Regions from separate parts of the Bradyrhizobium sp. KZN70725 genome, predicted to be linked through region 2. Evidence: riboswitches for the same ligand, from Rfam matches in the RefSeq annotation. Region 2 holds a riboswitch; each other region holds the start of a gene.

Region 1 (7,820 bases), on a different contig from region 2:
AGCAACGTTCCCCAAAGCAGCGGCAGCACGGTCAACCTGACGCCGACCGTTTCGGAGCGACGGGTCAAGAGCCAGATCTCGGTGGCCAACGGTCAGACCGTGCTGCTGGCCGGCCTGATCAGCGAACAGCAGAGCGGCGCCCGCAACGCGCTTCCGGTGCTCGACCAGATTCCGGGCCTCGGTGACGCCTTCGGACATCAGAGCAACGGCACCCAGCGTACCGAGCTGATCATCTTCATCCGCCCGCAGATCATCCGCAACGGCTCCGACGCCCAGACCGTGGCCGAGGAGCTTCGATCGAAATTGCGCGGCAGCATCGCCACGACATCGACCAATGCGCCGATCACCACCAGCTATCACTGAGCCGGGCAGCAGGATGCGCCGCGTTCTCGCACAACGGACGGGCCTCTCGGCTTCGCTTGCGATCGCACTTTGGGCGATGACCGCCTCTGTCGCGAGCGCCGACAGCGTCGCGCGCGGATCGACCGCCTTCCATCGCGGCGACTATGTCCGGGCGGCCCGGGAGCTCGCGCCGGCCGCCGAGCGCGGCAATCCGCGCGCCCTCGGCATGCTCGGCTTCTTGTACGAGCACGGCTTCGGCGTGCCGCAGGCCTACGCAGCCGCCGCCGACTGCTACTATCGCGGCGCCGTGCAGGGCGACCCGTTCGCGCAGGCCCAACTCGGCCTGATGTACGACAAGGGTCACGGCGTTCCGACGGATTTCGTGCTGGCCTACAAATGGCTCAATCTGGCTGCGGCCCGCTCGAACGGGCGGCAGCGCGATGTCTATCTCCGGTTCCGCGATGCGGTCGCATCCAAGCTTTCGACCTATGAGATCATTGCCGGACAGCGGTTCGCACTGGAATGGGCACCCGATCGGCCGGCGCCGGACGTGCACCTGACCGTCAAGTAATCGCGCCTTACGGAGGTGTGCGCACGAGGCTCGCCGACACGCGCCTGCCTCGTACCTTCCGCCGCCGCAACCGGCGCCACCCGATCACGATCCCGCTGATCGAGATAATCGTACCAGCCGCCGATAGCAGCCACACCACGACGTCGCGCGCCGGCCAGATGCGCAGCAGCAGCGGGACATCGAGGCTGTGCAGCGCGTTGAACAGCCAGCGGTAGGACCGGCGGCTGTCGTCGCTGCGCTCGAGGATCTCGCCGGTGACGGGGGAGATGTGCAGCCAGGTGCGGGCGGGATCGTCGAACCCGATCCGCAATACCGGAAGCTCGCGCGCCTGGTGCAGCGTGTACCAATAGGCGTCGGGTTCATCGAGCTGCCGCGCTGATGTCATCGCAGCGCCGGGCATTGCGTGTCGGGCGGCAGCGATGACCTCGTCGCGCGAGAGGGTCATCCGCGCACCGGTCACAGGATCGGCGATGCTGCGGCCGCCGTTGCCGTCGTCGAGCAACATTAACCGGTGTCCGCCGATCCAGACGAAGCGGGCCTCCACCGCAGGCATCGATGGCGACGACTGGAAGCCAGCGACGATGTCGGCCGTGTCATGGCCGCTGTAGCCGATCGCGATCTCGCGGGTGACGCCGCGGCCGGAGAACGCGCCGCCGGGATTGAGCGACAGCCAGCCGCTAAACATCCAGGTCAAGACGCAGATGCCGCCGATCAGGCCGGCGATGTGATGCCAGGCCATCCAGCCGCGATAGGGCGAGATGGCGCCATCAGCGTAGCGGCGCATCAGCCGCAGGCGGAGGACGCCGATCCAGAAGCCGGTGACCGCGACGACGAGGCAGATGCCGGAGATCCACAACACCACGTCGCGCCACAGCGAACCGTCCTTGCGCAACACGGTCGGATAGATCCAGTGCGGGATCGAGCCGAGCCAATTCCAGATCCGCTCGCAACGTGTGGTGTCGAGCGCGATCTCGCCGGTGCGCGAGGAAACATAGAGCTCGGTGCCATCGGCGTCACCGAGGCCGATCAGATAGAGCGGCCGCAACGGATCGAAGCGCGACGTGACTGACCATTGGTCGCGCGTGATCGTTTCGATCAAGCGAGGCTGCAAGGCATGCGGATGATGAGCGGCAATGGCCAGCGCCTGGTCCGGCGTGATCCGGTCAATCACGCTGCCGTCGGTCGCCGAAATGGTGATCGTCCCTCCCTTCCAGCCGGTCACCCGATAGACGGGCGTGTCGTCCATCATCGAAAGCCGCAGGTCACGCGGATAACGCTCGACACCTGCGATCGCCATCGCGCGATCAGGCGTGACCCGCACCTTGCTCCAGGGAATGACAGGAAGCGCGGCGAGGCGCTCGCTGTCGGTAAGGCGCGGAAAGGCCACGTACATCATGACGAGGCCGGAGATGAACCACATCGCGAACAGGAGACACGTCGCAATGCCGATCCAGCGATGGACGATATAGAGCCACCGCCGCCCGCGCCGGATCAGAGCGTTGCGCATGGTCAGAACTTCACGTTGACGGACAATTCGGCGGTACGCGGCACACCGAGCAGCCACTGCCCGGTGCCGTTCGAGGTCACCGCGTAAGGCTTGTCGAACAGATTGTAGAGGCGGAACGCGACCGTGGTGCGGTCGTCCGGCTTCCACCTGACGCCGCCATTGACCACGTTGTAGCCCGGCCGCAGCTGGGTGTTGGCAAGATCGGAGTACATCGCACCGACGATCTGCACGCCGCCATAGACCGACCAGTTGGGCGCGAAATCCCAGGTCAGCCAGACATTCGAGACCTGCTGCGGCACGTTGACCGGGACATTGCCGTTGAAGCTGACGATCTTGCCGCCGACCACCTGGCTGTTGTTGTCGTATCTGGCGCGCAACAGCGCAAGATTGGCGTCGACGCGCCAGCCGTCGTTCAGCGCGAGCCCGATCGATCCTTCGACCCCGCGGGATGATTGCTGGCCGATCTGCAATGCCACGCCGCCGGTAGGGTTGCCGGGATCGGGAATCGTGAGCCCGGTCTTGACGATCTCGTAGGCGGCCAGCGTCCACTCGCCGCGGCCGCCCCAGAACGACTGCTTGACCCCGATCTCGGTCTGCTTGCCGGTCGCAAGCTGGAATGTCTTCTGCGTGGTCGACAGTGAGATCAGATTGCTGACCGGATCGACGCCGACCGCGTACTGGCCATAGAACGCGAGGTTCTTGATCGGCTCGTAGACGAGGCCCGCGCGCCAGCTAGTGCCCGATAGCGTCGTCTCAAAACTGTTTGCCGGCGTCTTGTAGTCGGTGCGGTCCACTTCGGGGCGATCATACCTGACCCCGGTCACCAGCGACAACTGATCGGTCAGCGAGAGCCGATCCTCGGCGAACAGCGCGTATTGATTGACGATCGCGTTGAAGCCCGGCGTGGTCGCCGTCGTCGTGGCGAAGAACGATCCGGGATCGAACACATAAGGATTGACCGAGGACGCGCCGCCATAGGGCGAGTTGTTGGTATGGGTGAAGTCGATCCGGTTGACGTCGAACCCGGCGACGACCTGGTTCGCAAGGCCGAACACGTGGCCGCTGAAGGTCGTATCCATCCGGTTGCCGAGCTGCTTCTGGTCGTGGAATATCTCGATATAGCTCGTGCGATCGATCAGCTGGGTCTTCGGATTCCAGGTGTAGTTCTCGATGTCGCGCCAGTGCCGCTCGCTGGTCAGATAATACAGCGTGTTGTTGACCTTGATGCCGTCGGCGACGTCCCACTCGGTCTTGAACTGGGTCCAGCTGTCCTGATAGCGGATCGCGCTGTCCAATGCGTTGTAGTTCTTGAAGCGCAGCGCATCCTGGATCGAGCCGTTGATCAGCGGCGTGCCGAAATAGCGCGACGGGCTGCGGTCGCCGTAGTCCTCCGACAGCGTGAAGGCCAGATTGTCCGACGCCTGCACCCGCACGGCAGCGGAGACCACCGCGTTCGAGGTCTTGTCGCGATCGAGCCAGCTGTCCGACATGTTGCCGGTGGCGTTGATGCGGTACGACACATTGGGATTGATCGGACCGGTGCTGTCCACCGAGAGCCGCCGCGTCATGTTGCTGTCGAGCGAAACCTCGGCCTCGTTATAGGGCGTGCTCTGCGGCTTCTTCGGAATCACGTTGATGACGCCGCCGATCGCGCCTTCGCCGTACAGCACCGAGGCCGGGCCGCGCAGCACTTCGATGCGCTGCGTCGACCAGGTGTCGTAGGGGAACGTCAGCGTGCCGGAGCCGATATAGAAGCGCGTGCCGTCATACAGCGTCATCACCGAGTTGCTGCCGGCAAAGCCGCGGGTGCTGAACGACAGGCCGCCGTTGCCTGGCGCCGGCGTTGCGACGAACCCGGCCGCGTCCTGGGTGACGGCATCGAGCACATTATGCTGGCCGCGTTCAGCGATGGTCTGCGCCGTGATGATCTCGACGCTGGCCGGCGTCTGCAGCGGCGTCAGGTTGAGACGACTGCCGGTGCCGCCCTGCGTGGTGGCATTGAGCGTCGGCGATGCCGTCCCTGGTGTGCCCGACGAAGCCGCGCGCGACGTGCTGCCGGCTGCGGCGGCCGTCGCGGGCCTCGGCCGTGGCCGCGCCGCGGCGGCCGTGTCACGACTGCGCGCCGCAGGCTTCGGCTTTGCCGCAGCCGAGGGCGCGACCTCGATCGGATCGAGCCTGGTTGGTGGCGGCGTTTGTGCCGAGCCTTCGGCCGGCAACAGCAGCGATGACAGGGAGCAGAGAAGACCGAGGCGCCATTTGCGCGCAACGGGAGAGGACGGAGACATGAAAGGACTCGCGGTAACGTGGCACGTCACCGCGAACGCGGATGGCGCATTGCCGAAAAGGCAGTGCTCCGATCCCACCAGGACGCCCCCGCCCGATGTGCTCGCGTGTGACCACGACTGACGGCAGGTCTCCTGGCTCACGGGTCATCGCCTGTCGACGCCTTCCCGGGCCGATGGCCCAGTGGCAAATTGACGAAAGGCTCGCCGTTTACAGTTGCGGGGACAGCTGCGGCATTGGGGTTACCCTCGCACCGCATTCCCTTTTGATCCCCGAAGGGAACCGTCGGCAAAAACGATAGGTGGTGCCGGCAGGGCTGTCAATTCGATGATCGTCGCACACATGCTTTGCGAGATGCTGCTGCGGCGATGACACAGCGACGTCGAGGGCTGACGCCGAAAGGCAACCCGTCATCCTGAGGAGCGCGGCACGCGCGTCTCGAAGGATGCACGGCCCGGCTGGTGGCCGATTCATCCTTCGAGACGCCGCTTCCCTCGCACCTCAGTATGACGGGAAACGTAGGTTCGCGTCACTGAGCCTCGACGCATCCCTGCATCACCTCATCAATCTCCGCGCGCGACAGCGCACCCATCTCGGCGATGAACACGATGCGCGTGCGCGGCACGCCGGGCGACGGCACGCCGCTCGCAGCCAGGGTCGCGCGGCCGCCGGCGAGTTGAAGCACGGTCAGCCGCCCGGGCTGCTCCACCGTCTCGAACAATCCCTTCGCCCGCGCCAGCTTCGGCGCCAGTCTGCCGATCGCCTGCTGCAAGCGCGGCAGCACGACGGGCCGCTCCGAGGTCCAGCTCAGCGTCTCGAAGCGATCGGACGCCGGCCGTCGCGGCGCGGTCTCGCGCGGAGCCGGCACATGATCGAGGTCCGCCGGGAACAGCAGCGCGGCCGGCACCTCGCCATGCAAGGCATCGACCACCACGGCCGCCGGACGCACCGCGCGCACGGCGTCGCGGATCGCGGCGCACGCAGCGGCGTCAGTCAGATCGACCTTGCTCAGCGCCACCACGTCCGCCGCCCGGAGCTGCGAGCGCAGCAGCGCATCGTTCAGCATCGCCGCAGGCTGCGTCGCGTCGACCACGCACAGCACGGTCTCCAGCGGCGCCTCCTTCCAGATCACGGGATCCATCAGGTTGCGCACGATATCGGCGGGATCGGCGATCCCGCTTGTCTCGATCACGATGAATTCGGGACGCGGATCACGCCGCAGCAACGTGGCGAGCGTGCGCAGCAGGTCGCCCTCCAGCGTGCAGCAGATGCAGCCATTGCTCAGGCTGACCACGCCGTCGCTGGCGCCGGCGATCAGCTCGGCGTCGATATTGATCGCACCGAAATCGTTGACCACGGCGGCGATGCGCCGCCCTTGCGCATGCGCCAGCAGATGGTTGACGACCGTGGTCTTGCCCGCCCCGAGGAAGCCCGCGACCAGCAGGATCGGGACCGGCACCTCAGCCCCCCGTGATAGGCCGGCGCACCGGCCGGCCGGGACGCGCCGCGACATCGAGCACACCATCGCTGATCAGCGGCTGGCCGCTGACCACGAGATGCCGCACGCCCTCCGCCGGACGATTCATCGCCGAGAAGGTCGCGCGATCGCTCAGCGTCTCGTAGTCGAACACCACAACATCGGCGTCGGCGCCGACCTGCAGCCGGCCCTTGGCCCGCATCGCCGGCGTGCTCGCCGACAGGATCTCGGCCGGGATCAGCGCGCATTTGCGGATGCCCTCGAGCAGCGACACTTTCTTGCGCTCGCGCACCCATTCACGGATGAAGCGGGTGAAGCAGCCGGCCGAGCGCGGATGCGAGGTGGCATCGTCGGGCAGCGGCCAGGCGTCGCCGCTGTAGGGGCGGCCGTCCGACAGCGTCCACGGCATCGCGTCGGAGGCGATCGCGCCGCCCGGATACAGCACCGCCATATCGAGCAGATCGCGATGATGCGCGTTGTTCTCGATGTCGAGCACATGCCACAGCACCAAGGTCGAGGGCTCTTCGGCCTGTGCCGCCAGCAATTCCTCGCGGCTGCCGAAGCGGTGACCGTCGGTCACGCGCTGCACCGAATCGTAGCCGAGGCCGTTGCGCTCCTCGAATTTCGGATCGCTGAAGAAGGTCGCCGCCAGCACGGTCGAGCCGGTGCCGTAGGGATAGGCCTCCACCGTGATCGGCAGGCCCTGCGCCTGCGCTTTCGCGATCAGCGCGACACAGCGCTCGATATCCGTCTTGCTCGACGAGTTGAAGTGGCAGATGTGCATATGCGCGCCGGTGGCGCCGGCATAGCCGATCAGGCGGATATAGGCTTCCGCCGCGCTCTCGGGATCGATCCGCGACATGTAGGCGACGTGGGTAAAGGTCGGCACCGCATGATCCGCCGCGAGCTGGCACACCGCGGTCAATTCCTGCACGCCGGCGCCCGGCGCATAGGCGTTGAGAATGCCGATGCCGATGCCGCCCTCGTTCAGTCCGTTGGCGAGGCGCTCCAGGATGCCGCCGACCTCGCCTTCGGTCGCGACGTTTTCGATCCAGCGGCGATCGCGCATCGCGGCACCAAACGATTCCAGCGAGCTCTCCGAATTCGAGCCGGTCATCGCACCGATGCGCGCGAAGGCCCAGTTGGCGGCGGCGCCGTAGTTCAGCACCCTGCCCTTCTCGGCCTGGCGCTTGTACCAGGACGCGACCGGCAACACGCCGGCCTCGAGGTCGAGCGAGGTCGTCACCCCGTCGAACGCCTGCATGCGGTCGGCTGGAATGGTCTGGCCATGCGCGTGCAGGTCGATGAAGCCCGGCGCCACCACGAGCCCGGTCGCGTCGATCTGCCGTTCGGAACCGCCGAGGCCGGTGCCGACCGCGGCGATCTTGCCGTCGACGACGGCGACATCGCCGATCGCGTCCATCCCGCTGGCCGGATCCACCACCCGGCCGCCGCTGATCACCAAGCCACCCATCTCGCCACTCCCCGCATTCCGAAACCGACCGGTCTCCTGTCGAGCACAGAGAAGCGCATCGCACTGATCGCAGCAAGCCGGCCAGGGTTGTGGCGACATGCTGTGACGGAATATCCGCCGCGCCGTGATGGCGATTGCAGAGTGAGGCCCCTCCTACGTTCCGGTT
Region 2 (7,820 bases):
GGGGGTGATGAATGCCCCCGACCACAGGCCGGCAAAGGCACTGCTCGCCGCCACCTCATTGATGACGTAAACATGGGCGGATGGCTCGGATGACAGCGCCCAACCGGAGCTTACCATCCAGGCGTTCACGTCCTGGCCCTCGATGAAGCAACTGCCAAGGGACCTGCCGTACTTGTCTACTCCTGCGGTCTGACAATCCCATATTCGTCCTTTCGAGTAGTTGATAAGGGCGTCGCGAGCCGCTACTCCGCAGGCCCATTTCCGGCCATGAGCATCCAGGCAAATCTGATCAGTCTCGGGGGCCTCGATACCCGAGAGCCGAATTCGCGTTCGTTCGATCTCTATCGTATTGGCGTCAAGGATTTGGGGAGCACCGCTCAGTTTCGCCGCGCAAACAGGAGACGCGATGATAGCGAGCAATGCTGCCATCATTATGCGGTACTTCATCCTAATATCCTTTCGCTCGTGGTTCATCGGCTCACAAAATCGCAGCGATCCGGTGTCGTCGCAGCCGACTGCTTGACTGCACACACGTCATCGCGTCTGCATCGTTCGACGATGCTGTTGTGAAGGCTTGCTTATATTGTCAGCCTACGACCTGACGCTGGGTGAGATTCAAGAGATTTCTTTGGGGGCATTTTTCGACGTGCTTCTGGCATCTCCAGCTGACTCTCCCTCTCCTGGACATGTCTCCTGCTCTGGACCTGAAGGAAGAGATCCCGCATGTTTCAGCGCTGCACTCGCGACCCAGGAATACGGCTCTTGGCACGCTATTTCTCCAAAGGCTCGGAAGAAGCGGGGCGGGTGGTAGTCTTCGCCGCCGAGCGGAAGAGGCGGCGATGCTAAGCCTCTTTGATTGCTATCGTTCGACAGGACTGGCGCGAGGTTCATCATGGAGGGGAAAGCGGAAGTCGGGACAACGCACGATAAGAGTGATTGCTCAAAAGAGATCGGCCTCCCGCTTGGTCCTACGCTACAAGACAACCATGCTTCACTCACACGGTGGCCCGTATTCGCGACCTTATCCGCAACGAACGCTGCGCGAAATGACTTCCACAACGCCTGGCTGACCTTCGATGCGCGAACGGAAGAAAGCACGGCTCGGCATAGCGGCGAGCTTGCGGAATGACGAGGCCGCCTTTTACGGGTTTGCGCTGCAAGGGCGTCCTCGCACTATTGCGAGTGGCGATCTGGTTGCCATTTCAGAGCGATGAATCAATCCACAACGTGTGTCGGCACACAGGGCATTGCGGCGGTTCGCGCTGGCAGGGCTTAGGCGACTCACGCTAATCATCATGTTTGGATGACTCGCCGCACAATGGGATTGAAATGGTTATGGCCACCCCTGAATTGCCGGTCTCTTGTTACGCGCTAGAAGTGGACGGCCGACTCAAAGCCGAATTCGCAGCCAGAGACGGCGCCCGGGCTGGTGGAGCAGAATTAAAAAAGCGTTTTCCCACGCTTCAAATCAAGATCTATGACGCGCAGACGAATGTGCGCGAGGAAATTTAGATCAGGCTCAATTCGATCTTCGATCCTCGCAGCAAGGCTGCGGAGCTCCTCGCCGGGGGCGCTCGGGAAAGGGTCCCGCCGCCATCGAGGATGCCGGCGTCGCTATCACTGCCCCGTTCCCGGGGTCCCTCTTAGACCGGTCTCGTCGCTGCACTCGCTCCCGCGGGTGCTTGTTGGTCGCGCGATGCGCTGCGCGCACGCCGGATCGAGCTTGGCCTCAGCATCGCCTCGCTTGGTCCGTGAAGGATGACATGTGGCGCGCTGGCGAGAGCGGATGTGTCTTTTTGTACCAGTTCCGCCGCGGCTACTCTCCTGAATAGGCAAGAGCCATCCTGATGCCTGGCTTTCTTAATTGGGCTTGCAGGCCGGAGAGAGGCTCGCCTCCTGTCGGCATAGCTGGACGCGTCAATTTTCCAGCGCATGGGTCCTGCTTTGGCCCGAGGCGCTCAGCGCTCAAGGAGTAGCGCTGCCATCCTGATCATTTGTCGAGGCCTTTCGCACCCCCTCCAATGTGTCCCGTTCGTTTGGCTCTATGTGATGGAACCAGGCGCCGGGAGGAAAAGTCGCAATCCTCTTGGCAAGGAAAGATTGCGGCTCCCAATCGTGTCCCTCGCGCTTGACGAAGGTGATGACCCCATTTTCGGTAAAGTAGCGAGGGCCTGGTATGTTGCAGTTCACCAACAGCAGAACGCGCCACCGGTGCGCTTTTTCCGTTGGCTTGTCATTCGCCGCCGTAACGTAATCCACGACAACAGGTTCGATAATATGACAGCGGCCGTGCCGGAGAAGATCTCCGAGCTTGCCCTGCGCGGTCGTCACAAAGTTGAAATTGACCGGATTATGCAGAAAACGAAGGTTTGCGTCGTTTTCGCCGTCGGTGACTTCACTGGCGATGAGCGAAAGCGCCAGGGCGTGCCAGCCGAGTTCGATGGGCTTTGCATAGGGAGACGCAACTTCAATCTTTCCGTCGGTCCCGATCTTCCAGGTAATAAGGTAATGTTCGTCTGATTTGTTATCCTGATGTCTGGTCCAGGAAAGATAAACATACTCAGTGTGGTCGATGCCTTCGGCGATTCCCCAGTTTCGAGGGACGAAGTGCGCCACTTTCGAGACTTTCGAGACAATGTGCTCGATTGTCTCACCATTTCGTGCTCGCCAGGTTGACTTGACTCGTTCGACGAGCGCGTTTTCGCCGGCTCGCGCACTGTTGCCCGTCGCAACCAGCCCAGCAAGGAAAATCAGCGATTGACAGAGACAGAGCACGCCTCTTGCAGACATTCTCTTCATAACGGCCGGACCATCGGTTTTTCATCCACACGTCAAAGCGGGCAGCCTTCAATGCTATCCTCGATTGGAAGAAGTTAGCGGCAACGTGACACGGGCGCCTGCCGATGTCCCGCGCGAGCAGGCGCTGTCCCCTCGATGTCACGCGCCGCTAACTTCAGTGGGCCAGCCACAACCTCAATTTGCTGTGCTGGACCTGCCCAGGAGGAGAAGCCTGGGCACCCCTGAGCTTGCATCCTTCGTGCCAGGAAATAGCCGGCAAATCGCGCCAGATTATTGCAATGTTTGTTGGCTTTCCGACGGCGCTCGTTTCAATGTTTCCATTCAGCCGATCCGCGCGGGCCGGTTCAGCTTTTGTCGCGCCGATCTTCGAGAGGCGCAGGCGAAAGCCGCTGCCGATTTACGGATGAGAAATCGGGAGGCACCGTTGAAAGCTGTTGAACCGTCCGGTGTGCTCACCCGAACGCCCAGCGATCTCTATCAGCCGATCTCTATCGGCTCGTAATTGATAATAAGCAAAAGTCGCTCGTCACCGCCGGGCGTGCGGAATCGTTCGAAAGCGCGTCGTCAGGCAGGCACATGATATGGCGCGCGCGTTTCTGCCTACGCGCACGATGGTTCGATCTGGTTAATCGTCCAGCTGCCTCGGCCAAGCATTCATGGTTGGATGAGCCGCTGTTTCCAATCGCGGCGGCCGGCAAGCGAGAAACGATCAAGTCGCGCTAACTTCCTCTCGCGTCGCTCAACATTCTCGAGAGCCTCTGTCTGACGGGTTGATTCATGAACGCTTTCACCAACCACCCGAACAGGCCGACCGCAAAGACGGTGACAGCAAAGACGCCGACGGCGCTCCAAACAGCCATTTTCATTGCGGGTCCCAGTGTTCGTTGAGGCGAATCGATATGCGTGCCCGAGTATTATCGGCATGAGAGGCCGCAAATCGCCTACCAAGATTGGTTGGCTCGTAGATCAACATGCGCGCCGAGTATGCTGATGAAACTTGCGCAGGTGTTTTGCCCTGGCGGCGGTTCATGGCTGTCGAGAGACAGGACGCCGGCACGCCGGAAGCGCCGCGACTCGCGCCTTCGACAATTCTTTTCGACACGTATATTTGGAGAGAGCTTCCAATCGTGGTCAACTTTCGACGTTAAATGGCCATGTGAGTCACCGATGGCGGCATTGAAGTGAGAGAGTCATCTGAGAGGTTGACGGAAGCGGTCTGTTGCCGATAATCGATATAGTAGAGGTTCTCCGGTCCCGCTGGATTCGGAGCTAAGAGGGAAGCCGGTGAACAGGCCGGCGCTGCCCCCGCAACTGTAAGCGGCGAGCCGCTGTCCAACAAAGTCACTGAAGCCCGTGCGGCTTCGGGAAGGCCGGACAGCGGCGATGACCCGCGAGCCAGGAGACCTGCCTCGACCACATATACGTCCACGGGCGGGGTGTCCCGGTGGTGCGCCAAGCAGCCGCCGCTCGGGCGATCCTGCTTGCGTCCGCCATCGCCTTTGCCCCCAACTACGGGGTTAGCGCTATGTCTCTTCTCTCCCTTCCGGTTGCTACGCTTGGAACGCCTCGGATCGGCCCGAGGCGCGAGCTCAAACGCGCGCTTGAAAGTTACTGGGCCGGCGCAATTAGCGAACAGCAATTGCTCGAGGATGCAGCTGGCCTGCGTGCTGCGAACTGGGCCCGCCAAAAATCCCTCGGTGTCACCGTCATTCCGTCCAACGATTTCTCGTTGTACGACCAGGTGCTCGACACCTCCGTCATGGTTGGTGCCATTCCGGAAATCTACGCCTCGAAAACCGAACCGGTTTCGCTCAAGACGTACTTCGAGATGGCCCGCGGTTCACAGTGGGACCGCCAGACTGCGAGTTGCAGCCACGGATCGGGCGGATATGGCGCGCCCGCACAGGAAATGACCAAGTGGTTCGACACCAACTACCACTACATGGTCCCTGAATTTCATCGAGGACAGACGTTCCGCCTGTCCTCGCGAAAGCCTATCGAGGAGTACGAGGAAGCCAAAGCCCTCGGGTTCCAGACCCGCCCTGTGCTGATCGGGCCGGTCACATTCCTAAAGCTTGGCAAGAGTGCGGATCCTGCGTTCCAGCCGCTGTCGCTCCTGGATGAGCTGATACCGGTCTATGTCGAGGTTCTGCAGGAACTAGCCAAACGGGGAGCAAAGTGGGTTCAATGCGACGAGCCCTGCCTGGTTCTTGATCTGGAGGAGGGGGCGCGAAGATCTTTGCTACACGTCTACGATCGGCTCGCCAGGGAAGTACCGGACGTCAAGATCATGGTCGCGAGCTATTTCGGCGATCTCGGCGATAATCTGGACACAGCTTTGAACATGCCCGTCGCCGGACTGCACGTGGATTTGGTTCGCGCGCCGAACCTGTTGGGCCGGATCATTGCTGCCCGCCGAAGTGACCTCGTCATGTCCCTCGGCGTCATCGACGGACGAAATGTATGGCGCTCGAACCTGTCGACGCTCCGCCAGCAACTGGATCCCGCCATTGCCAAGCTTGGCAGGGATCGTGTCCAGATCGCTCCGTCCTGCTCGCTGCTTCATGTGCCCGTCGATGTTGAACTCGAGACCGGACTTGCATCCGATCTCAAGAGCTGGCTTGCCTTTTCGGTACAGAAGATGCGTGAGCTAGCAATCCTGGCGCGGGCGCTCGCGGGTGATCAGAATGTGGCTGAAAGTCTTGCTGAATCGCAGTCGGCCGTGTCCGTCCGCCGGACTTCACCAAAGATCCGTGATGCCAATCTCGCGGTGCGGATGCGAGCGATTGACGAGGCCATGCGCCGGCGCGCCAGCCCATTTGTCCGTCGGGCCGAGATCCAGCGCAAGCGCTTTGGACTACCCTCCTTTCCTACCACGACGATCGGATCCTTCCCGCAAACCTCTGAGGTCCGTAATGCCCGCGCAGCACATGCGCAAGGCGCGATGAGCGAAGAGCAATACCACAAGTTCCTCAAGGAGGAGACCGCGCGCGCTCTGCGTTGGCAGGAGGACATTGGTCTGGACGTCCTCGTGCACGGCGAGTTCGAGCGCAATGACATGGTGCAGTACTTCGGCGAGCAACTCGCCGGATTCGCATTTACCAGGAACGGTTGGGTACAATCCTATGGCTCGCGCTGTGTCAGGCCACCGATCCTGTTCGGCGATGTTTTGCGGCCCAAACCGATCACTGTAGATTGGTGGCTCTATGCGCAATCATTAACCCGCAAGCCGGTGAAGGCGATGTTGACCGGACCAGTAACAATATTGAACTGGTCGTTTGTTCGCGATGATATTCCAAGAGGCGAGGTCTGCCGGCAGATCGCACTGGCGATCCGCGACGAAGTCCGCGATCTCGAGATAGCCGGTGCGAGCATGATCCAGATCGACGAAGCTGCCCTTCGCGAAGGGTTGCCATTGCGCCGATCGGAGTGGGCGGCCTACCTTCAATGGGCCGTCGATAGCTTCCGCATTTGCTCATCAGGCGTTGCAGATCAAACCCAGATTCATACGCATATGTGCTATTCGGAGTTTAATGACATCATCGATGCCATTGCTGCAATGGATGCGGATGTCATCTCGATCGAAACGTCGCGATCGAAGATGGAGCTGCTCGACGCGTTCAGGAACTACAAATATCCCAATCAAATCGGGCCGGGCGTATATGACATACATTCTCCCCGCGTTCCCGAGGCAGGGGAAATGAAGGAGCTGATAGCATTGGCTCGGCAGCGGTTGCAGGATTCGCAGCTCTGGGTAAATCCGGACTGTGGTCTGAAGACGCGCAAATGGGAGGAGGTTCGCCCGGCGCTGGTCAACATGGTCGCCGCCGCCCGCGAACTGCGCGCAGCATCTGATCGGCCAAGCCATTGATCCTGCACTTGGCTCTCTCTCTCCTTGAGGAAGCTGATCGGCTTTTATTCACTTGCGCTCTCGATCGTCTGGACGGAGCTTTGGATGAGCATAAAAAGCCCGGCCGCGTTAGCAGGCCGGGCGAAAGTCAAGTCTGAGAGGAAGCGACGCTGACGCATCGCCGACTTCCATCGGAGGAGGGAGGACAGCCGATGGTCCGATCGCCGGCGAGGGCATTCGCCGTAAATCTGAACCCAAGCTAAAGCACGGCTCGGTGTAGCTCAATTATGCCGTGGTATGCGCCCGGTGTAATCGAGTATTGGAAAACTACACCAAGGTTTGTCGCTGATGAGCACTTTCACAACGGTTCATCGACTCGAGCAATGAGGGCAGTGACGCCCAACGGTCGAATCTCGGCCGAGCTCATGTGCAATCGGCGGCGCTTTGCGGCCGCTCGATCAGCGTGACTATACGGGAAGACGCGAAGGAACCGTTGAGCACAGCCAGTACAAGTTGGTTGTTATTGACTCGAGTACTGCTCGGGTCGGCGGTGTCCGGTTCCACTCAATAGCCGAGTTTCGGCTCGAGGCTCTGTTTGGGATCGAGGAGCGGATCGACGCTGGCGTAACACAAGCGTGAAAGCGGCGGGATGCCAATCGGGCCGGCTCGTCAGTCGTGACATCGGTTCCGGCCCGAGGTATAAGCCGGCTCACCGGTGTCGGGTTCGGGAAGCGACCTGTTCGACGCATCGTAAGCGATCGCAGAGCTTATGCTGAGTAAAGCGTTGTGCGGGATGGTATCCTGTGAACGCATTCTTGACTGTCGGAGTCCATATATCCTGCGGCTCGGCCAAGCATTGCGCATCACGCGCGCTTCGTCGGTTTCGTCTTTTGCTGCATGTAGGACCGCAGCACGGCGTTGATGCGCCGTTGATAGCCTTCGCCTTCGCTCTTGAAGAAGTCGAGCACGTCCTCGTCGACGCGAATGGAAATAGCCTTCTTCTTTGGCGGGACTACCAGCACCGCATCGGACCAATCAATATCCTTGAAGTCCTGCCAATCGGTATCGTTCTCCATAGTGGTCTCGATCTCTGCGTCGGTGAGCGCGTCAATACGAGCCCAGTCAGACTTGCCACTTCGGCGATCGCCCCATCTTCTCCTTATGGTTCTCT
Region 3 (7,820 bases), on a different contig from region 2:
CTCGACAGTCAGCATGGACGAACGCGCGGCCGGCTGAGTTGGCGGATGCGAGCCACCTCCTTGTCCTTCCAAATTGTCCTGCCCGATGACCGCGCGATAGTCGCGAAGTCTGTTCAAAGCGTGGCGGAGTTTCTTGTCTTTCGGGAACAAAGTATCGGCGTGACCGCGCAACGTGTCGACACTGAGCCTGGCAATGGACAGGGGGCGGAGAGCTGACGCCAACTTCCGGAGGCAGCTTGCGTAATTTCCGGCCGTTTTCGTGTCGATCCCTCGACCGAAGCCTGCCTCGGCGGCCTTCCTAATGAGGCGTTCGTCTTCGTTCGATGGACGGTAGTGTGTCGTGATCCGAAGGGTGGCGCCAGGCTTGCGGTAGCGGCTGACAATCAACAATGCTGGGGCGATAATCTTATCGTTTGGCAGCAGCTTCTTGGCGCAATCGAGCAGCGTATCATCATCGAGGGCCGCTATTGATTTGCCATCCTTCTTCAGCGCCTCAGCCAACTTGCGAAGGCGGCGATCGTAAATGCTGATGGTTGTCGGCCCGGGCGGTGGTCCTCGCTCGAGGGCCGCACCAGACGCTGCCTGGATCAGGCGATCGTCTTCCTGAGTGACATCGTAAAGCTGACTGTGAGCATATATAGGCCCCAGCTGTTGTACATCTGCCAGCTGCTGCTCAAAGTGGGCTTGTTGCGGTTGCCGTTGTTCCACGGTTGTCTCGGACGCAGCGGGACGATTATCGGCAGGGTTGATATTGTCAAATTGGTTCATGGTCGCGTCTCCGCTTGCATCGGTCTCGGCGCCTCGGTACTAGCGGTGGCTGTCCAAAACCTGACGTGGCCCCCAAGCAAGACAGAGAATGATAGCGAACAAGGGCGGCACCCAAGGCGATGCTGTGTGTTCGCGTCGCGAAAAGGAGAGCGCAGGATGACAAATCCTTCAACTGAGGTTCGAACTGAAATGCGATGCGAGGACCTCGGTCCAACGCTCAGCTCGCGATCGCGACGATCCCAGGCCTGTCATCGTGATGATCGGTCTGCCATTGGCCGAGTTTTCGATTGATGAGAGGAGAGCGTATCGCCCCTTCTGCTGGATAGTTCCTCTCCTCATGAGAACGGCAGTCGGCCAAAACTGTTTGCGTTATGAGCATCTAATTGAGCGGAAGATCAGCGCAGATGTCGCAGTTGATTCTGCGGCAGCTCTCACGATGTGCAGGTGATGACCTTCCGGGCGAACGAGTTTGTCGGATGCCCACATCGCAGGGTTTGTGGGAGCTGATGGTACCGGCGCCGCCGTGTGCGGGTTTTCTTGGGACGATCCGCAAGTCGATGTCGTTGTGATCGATCGTGGATGGAATGTTCTGTAGCTGTTCACCTTGCTGAATTGCAAGCGCAACGTTGGTCGCGTCAAGGCGGGCATGTGGGGCAGGCCCGTTACGCTCTCTTGTACTCTCGAAACTTCCATTGGAGAGCGGCTCGTTGAATTACTGAAGACGGCAAGGGCTTTTGGATCAATCGAGAGGCACGAGATCAACCGCGAGGCCGAATCGTTCGTCATCCTGCCGGAAAAGCATCTACCACTTCCAGTCGCACCAGTTGAACATAGGCGATCCTCGGGGCTCTCTTACGGGCAGGCCCCGGCTCGTGCATTTCGCCGAAGCGCGCTCTGATCCGCCTTCTGGCGCTAGTCCAGCTGGTGCGGCGAGCTTCCATTGGTATGGCCATTCCTCACAGCGCGCGGGCAGGGGCCCTACAGCATTCCGGCTCCGGTTTGGCAAATTCACACGTCCTGCAAAGCAGAAAGCCATCCGTACCGTTCATGCGGTCGGCGATTTCGCTAAATATCCGGCCTTCGAACAGATCTTCGTACTCGTCGCGCAAAAGATTCCCAAGGACATGACGCCGCTCAAAATCCATGCAGCACAAAGTAACATCGCCGTTTGGAAGAAGGACATTCCGATGTTGCTGTTTCCCATTGCATGTCAGAGTGCCGGCGATCGGCTGCCGCGGGGTGATCATTTTCGGATCTATATGTCCTCGCCTGCTACTCAGCGGCCGCAAGCGTTGCAGCTTTTTGGCGGGGATTACATCGGCTAGATCAGGATGGATTTTACCCAGGATCACAAATTGAATCGAGGGAATGTTTGCCTCAATCAGTCGGCGCATGACATTGATGTAGTTTTTTCCGACGAGGCGGCTGTTCATATAAGTGCCGTCGTCGGGAACGTGCACGACGAAAGTCTTGAACCGGAGCATTTGCAGGCGTCGAACGTCAGTCCCGTTCATTCCAACAAGGGTCGTGAAGATCCGGACGTCGTGGCCGCGTGCGTAAGCATGCTCAACCATCGTGCTGCAATGCGGATGCAACCAGGGCTCCGAATATCCGGAAAAACTAATGCCAGTAGCTGTCGGTACGCGTGAGAGACATTGCTTGAAATCCTGAACACCCAGATGCTTGGCTTGGGATACGGGCCTTTGGCGATCTGCAAACTTGTCCTGGGAGCAATAAGAACATCTGACGATGCAGCCGGTGGTCGTGGTTATCTCCAATACCCGATGGCCGGGCTCAACCACACGCAACTCTTGTAAGACCCTAGGGTATGCCGTCATGTATCTGGTCCTTTCAGGTGCCGGAGCAGGCAATTGCCGCAGATCGAGCGCAGCTAACGCGGCGTCGCGCCTTGCCTGAAACGATCGCAACCGGAGTTTGGACGTTGGGCGAGATGCCTTGAATGAAGCCCGTGCCTTGCCACGCTGGTTTCGACAACAGGGTACAGGAGGACCAGTCCGGCGCTCCTCTCTCTGGGTGTCGATTGCCGCCTACCACCATGTCTGCGCCTAGCATCCTCCTTTCCTCCAGAAACACGTCAGCTCGACAGCTCTTGATGTTGTCGAGGAGAGCCGCAAATCGGGCTCCGGGGGGGCTCGATCCTGAGGACCACATCATCTCCGTGTCGCCGGACCGAGCAGTCAATCGCCGACATGGGACCGCCCAGAGGCGACATACGTTGTTCCGATCGCGTCCGAAATGCCAAGCTTGTTTGCCAAACAGTCGTGGCTTGCGCCGAATCCTGCAACATGACGTCGGGTACGATTCAAGCGCGTCGGGCGTGATCCAGCACGGCCCTGGAGGCTTTCGCGTGTTGCGAAGAGTGCTCTGGGTCGCGATGAGAGGCGCGACGATCCGGAAATCCTGATGGACGCGGCCGAGTAGGACCAACCTGACTTCTTTGGGCACCGAACAGTAGGCGAAGCCTTTATCGGCAGATCGCGAGAATGGGCCAGACAATTGGTCCGCTACAAACATGCACCGGGCGCGTGCCGAATTGATCAGAAGGGCGGCGACCTAGATGCGCCGCGACCAAATCGATCTGCTATGCGCGCCGAACAGCAGCTATACTGGCTAGAAAGATATTGACCAGGCGATCTCGGTGGGACGCGCCGCCGCGGACCTGCTCCTTCATTGTGAGACAAGGCTTGCGCCGACGGTAAATTCACGAAGGGAGCCGGTTTCGTCGCGCTTACAGCGGCTTAGCCGCTGCGAGCTCGATGAGCTTTCGTGTTCTTCAAGGCCCTCAGCCGTTCGAGCAGCGAGATCGCACGGGGAGCGTCGTGCGTCGAGGAGCTGACTGCGTCGGCTACGTGCATGATAGCTTTCCAGCGCCTTAGACACGATTTCATCTGGATCGTTGACGCTGATAGCTTCGAAGATCTTGAGCTGAAGATCCGCTCATACTCATCGGAACGGAAAAAACGGTCTCAGAGCCTTTGGTAGGGTCTACGTTCCAGATCAGCATAGACTGATGAATGGTCGGCTGGATTTCTGGATTGATTTGCCTGAACAGCCACAGGTGGACGTGTATGGATAGCGGAACATACCGGTGCTCGGCGTCGGCCGCTCCATTCATTGACTTCGCGGTGTCCTCTTCTGAAGCTTGATGTACCCCAAACGAGACTTGACGAATCTCGGCAAGTGACGCCTAGATGTAGATCTGTCATGGTTCTTCCATCCTTTATCTTGTAGGACAGGAAGCTAAGAGGGAACCCGGTGCGCCGAACGGCTACTCCGGGGCTGCCCCCGCAACTGTAAGCGGTGAGCGGTTGTCATCATGGGCCACTGGCGCAGAAACGCGCCGGGAAGGTCGACAGCCGCAGCGACCCGCAAGCCAGGAGACCTGCCGCGACAGAACAAACGTCCTCGGGCGGGGTGCCCCGGTGGAGCGCTTGCACTGAGGGACGTTTGTCTCCTGCAAGTCGTCCGTGGCCCCGGCTCCAAACATCGCGGGGTTGCCGATGTCGCCGTCTTTTGATTTCGATCAGCAGGGTCATCTCGTTACACCATCCAGTGTGCGGGCAGCGCAAGCACAGGCAGCGCTTGCCCCGCTTCAGCGGTCTGTTGCGCCGCCTCCATCGCTGGCTCCGCTGCCGCGTCCCCTCGCGCCAGCTCCAAAGCCGTCTGACCTTGCCCTTGATCGATCGCGCGACAGCCTCCTGACATCGTTCGGCAAGCTGACATTGACCGACCGTTATCTGCTCGCCGGCGAAGGCGTCCAGGACATTTTTGCGCGGGTATCGTGCGCGTTTGCGGACGATGTTGCACATGCTCAGCGTCTATATGATGCAATGTCTCGACTGTGGTTCATGCCGGCGACGCCGGTGCTCTCGAATGGCGGCAGCTTGCGTGGTCTACCCATTTCATGCTTCCTCAATTCGGTCTCGGATTCGCTCGAAGGTATTGTCGGCGCCTGGAACGAGAACGTCTGGCTTGCCTCCAACGGCGGCGGCATCGGTACCTACTGGGGGAATGTTCGCTCGATCGGCGAGAAGGTTAAGGGCGGTGTCACCTCGGGCATCATCCCGTTTATCCACGTCATGGACGGCCTGACGCTGGCGATCAGTCAAGGCTCGTTGCGGCGCGGCTCGGCGGCAGTCTATCTCGATGTCCAACATCCCGAGATAGAGGAGTTCCTTGAGATCCGGAAGGCGTCCGGCGACTTCAATCGTAAGAGCCTCAACCTGCATCACGGCATCAACGTTACTGACGAATTTATGCATGCCGTGCGAGCCGGGACAGCGTTCGCGCTTCGCAGTCCAAAGACCAGCGAAATGGTTCGCGAGATCGATGCTCGCCAGCTGTGGCAACGTATCCTCGAGAACCGGCTGCAGACCGGCGAGCCTTATCTCTTGTTCATCGACACCGTGAACCGCGCCCTTCCCAAGCACCAGCGCGACCTCGGCCTCAAGGTCTCGACCTCCAATTTGTGCAGCGAAATTACCCTGCCGACCGGCATCGATCATCGCGACGAGGAGCGCACCGCGGTGTGCTGTCTCTCATCGCTCAATCTCGAGACATGGGACCGGTGGAGCGAGGAGCCGGGCTTCATCGAAGACATCATGCGTTTCCTTGACAACGTGCTCACCCACTTCATCACGGTGGCGCCGGAGGGCATGAGGCGTGCCCGCTATGCTGCCCTACGCGAGCGCTCCGTCGGCCTAGGCGTCATGGGCTTGCACTCGTTCCTTCAGGCCAAGGGCATTCCGATGGAGAGCGCTCTGGCCAAGTCGTTCAATCTGAACATGTTCCGGAAAATCCGGCGGGATGCCGACGCGGCGTCGGTGACGCTCGCTCGCGAGCGCGGCCCTTGCCCGGATGCGCTGGAACGCGGCGTGATGGCGCGATTTAGCCATAAGATCGCAATTGCGCCGACCGCCTCGATCAGCATTATCTGCGGCGGCGCGAGCGCTTGCATCGAGCCAGTCCCGGCCAACATTTACACCCATAAGACATTGTCTGGCGCCATCTCGGTGCGCAATCCGCATCTCGCCAGGGTACTCACGGCCAAAGGCGCCAACACCCCGGCGATATGGCAGTCGATCATAGCGCACGAGGGATCGGTCGCTCATCTCGACATCCTCTCGGAGCACGAGAAAGCGATCTTTCGCACCGCTTTCGAGATTGACCAGCGCTGGATCATCGAGCTCGCCGCCGACCGCGCGCCGTTCATCTGCCAGAGCCAATCGATCAACCTCTATCTGGCGGCCGACGTCGATAAGTGGGATCTCCATATGCTGCATTGGACGGCATGGGAGCGCGGATTGAAAAGCCTCTATTACTGCCGTTCGAAGTCGATCTCGCGCGCAGCGTTCGCCGGCAAAATCAGCGGCCGTGACGAGGCGGAACGACCGCAGCCGCAGCGCACCGACTATGAGGAGTGCCTTGCATGTCAGTGATTGACCTCTCGGCTGTCGATCCGCGCACGTTGATCGGCAAGGGACGGGTCGGCCTCCTGGACTCGACCGGAAGCTATGACGTTGATCGCTATGGCTGGGCTTACGAGTTCTGGAAACGTCAGCAGCAGACCCATTGGATGGGCGAGGAGGTTCCGCTCGGCTCCGACCTCAAGGATTGGGCGTCGGATCGTGTCACTGCCAACGAGCGCGCGCTGCTCACCCAGATATTCCGCTTCTTCACTCAATCGGACATCGAGGTCGGTGACAATTATCTCAAGCGCTACATCCCGATTTTCCAGCCGCTCACCGTGCAGATGATGATGGCTGCCTTCACCAATATGGAGACCGTCCATATTGACGCCTATGCGCTGTTGCTCAAGACGCTTGGCATGCCCAAGGCCGAGTTCGAGGCATTCCGCGGCTATGCGCAGATGCGCGCCAAGGCTGACTACATGCACGAATTCGGCGTCCATACTGTGGCCGACGTCGCTCGCACCCTGGCGATGTTCGGCGCCTTTACTGAAGGCATGGCTCTGTTCGCGAGCTTTGCCATGCTGCTTAACTTTCCGCGGCACAACAAGATGAACGGCATGGGACAAATCGTAAGCTGGTCAGTTCGCGACGAGAGTCTCCACTGCGAGGGCATCATCAAGCTATTTCACGAATGGCACCGCGAAACTGGCGCGGTGACGAGCTCCGTTCGCGACGACATCATCGACGTCGCCAGGACCATGGTGAAGCTGGAGGAAAACTTCGTTGATCTCGCCTTTGGTCTCGGCGAGATCGACGGCATGCGCCCTGAGCAGATCCATGCCTATGTCCGCTATGTCGCCGATTGGCGGCTGACCCAGCTCGGGATTGCCCCGGTCTTCGATTTTTTTGAGGCTGGTCAGAGCGGGTTTACCCAGCTCAAGCCGCATCCATTGCCCTGGCTGGTCGAGATCCTCAATGGGGTCGAGCACGCCAACTTCTTCGAGCAGCGCGCTACGGAGTACTCCAAGGCAGCGAGCCGCGGCAGCTGGGACGGCGAAGAGGGAGTATGGGCTACTTTCGGCCGTATCTAGCACGAACGCAACAACGCTTTTGCGCTTCGATTCTGGTGCACCTAGGACTTTTCGCGAAAGTCCGCTGGAGACCGCGCAGCAAGGCCACATCGCGTGACATCGATCTGGTCCGCTCGAAATGATTATCGCAGACCCGTGACAGCAAAGCCGCTGGATCTGGCGCCACTCACCATCAGTCGCTCAGGTCCTTATGCTTGTGGAGGATCGGCCGTCATGGCGTCGACAGAGCAGGCAGTCGATAGTGAACCTGCGCACTCGGCCGGCGTTCAAACGCGTATGCGTTGCGAGTTTGACAAGCTTAGCCTCGCGGCATGCGGGTGGCGGAGCTGCGTTCTGAGCTTGCGCCCCTTTACAGCGCAGCCCTGGCGCCGAACCATGGGATGATGGCTCTCGGCCAGCCACAAGCAGATCGATATGGAAAGTCAATGCGGTTCTGACTGCCGGAAATGGTAGGAGAGGCCGCCTCGCGCTTTGAGATACTCTGTTGGAGCGAGGACATGCTCGCAACCAACACACCAGGGCGGTCGGG

Evidence for each region. Region 2 has a riboswitch for cobalamin ahead of metE (5-methyltetrahydropteroyltriglutamate--homocysteine S-methyltransferase). Riboswitches for the same ligand answer to the same signal wherever they lie in the genome.
Region 1: it holds a riboswitch for cobalamin, as region 2 does, so the genes downstream of both, ACZBJS_RS29505 (TonB-dependent receptor) here and metE (5-methyltetrahydropteroyltriglutamate--homocysteine S-methyltransferase) in region 2, are expected to answer to the same signal.
Region 3: it holds a riboswitch for cobalamin, as region 2 does, so the genes downstream of both, ACZBJS_RS28115 (ribonucleoside-diphosphate reductase subunit alpha) here and metE (5-methyltetrahydropteroyltriglutamate--homocysteine S-methyltransferase) in region 2, are expected to answer to the same signal.

What each region holds. Positions count from the first base shown of each region.
Region 1 covers NZ_JBUYWT010000039.1:34,174-41,993, forward strand. Annotated here, with positions in the region: gene gspD (type II secretion system secretin GspD) at 1-363, shown strand, start outside; gene ACZBJS_RS29495 (tetratricopeptide repeat protein) at 440-913, shown strand; gene ACZBJS_RS29500 (PepSY domain-containing protein) at 921-2,420, opposite strand; gene ACZBJS_RS29505 (TonB-dependent receptor) at 2,423-4,705, opposite strand; cobalamin riboswitch at 4,811-5,005, opposite strand; gene ACZBJS_RS29510 (CobW family GTP-binding protein) at 5,233-6,162, opposite strand; gene ACZBJS_RS29515 (amidohydrolase family protein) at 6,164-7,654, opposite strand; gene ACZBJS_RS29520 (hypothetical protein) at 7,808-7,820, opposite strand, start outside.
Region 2 covers NZ_JBUYWT010000084.1:12,101-19,920, forward strand. Annotated here, with positions in the region: gene ACZBJS_RS39020 (thermonuclease family protein) at 1-447, opposite strand, end outside; gene ACZBJS_RS39025 (hypothetical protein) at 1,336-1,512, shown strand; gene ACZBJS_RS39030 (nodulate formation efficiency C protein) at 1,966-2,790, opposite strand; gene ACZBJS_RS39035 (hypothetical protein) at 2,864-3,301, shown strand; cobalamin riboswitch at 4,024-4,225, shown strand; gene metE (5-methyltetrahydropteroyltriglutamate--homocysteine S-methyltransferase) at 4,325-6,670, shown strand; gene ACZBJS_RS39045 (BrnA antitoxin family protein) at 7,513-7,820, opposite strand, start outside.
Region 3 covers NZ_JBUYWT010000035.1:78,531-86,350, forward strand. Annotated here, with positions in the region: gene ACZBJS_RS28105 (hypothetical protein) at 1-768, opposite strand, end outside; gene ACZBJS_RS28110 (radical SAM/SPASM domain-containing protein) at 1,725-2,606, opposite strand; cobalamin riboswitch at 3,978-4,193, shown strand; gene ACZBJS_RS28115 (ribonucleoside-diphosphate reductase subunit alpha) at 4,290-6,227, shown strand; gene ACZBJS_RS28120 (ribonucleotide-diphosphate reductase subunit beta) at 6,218-7,291, shown strand.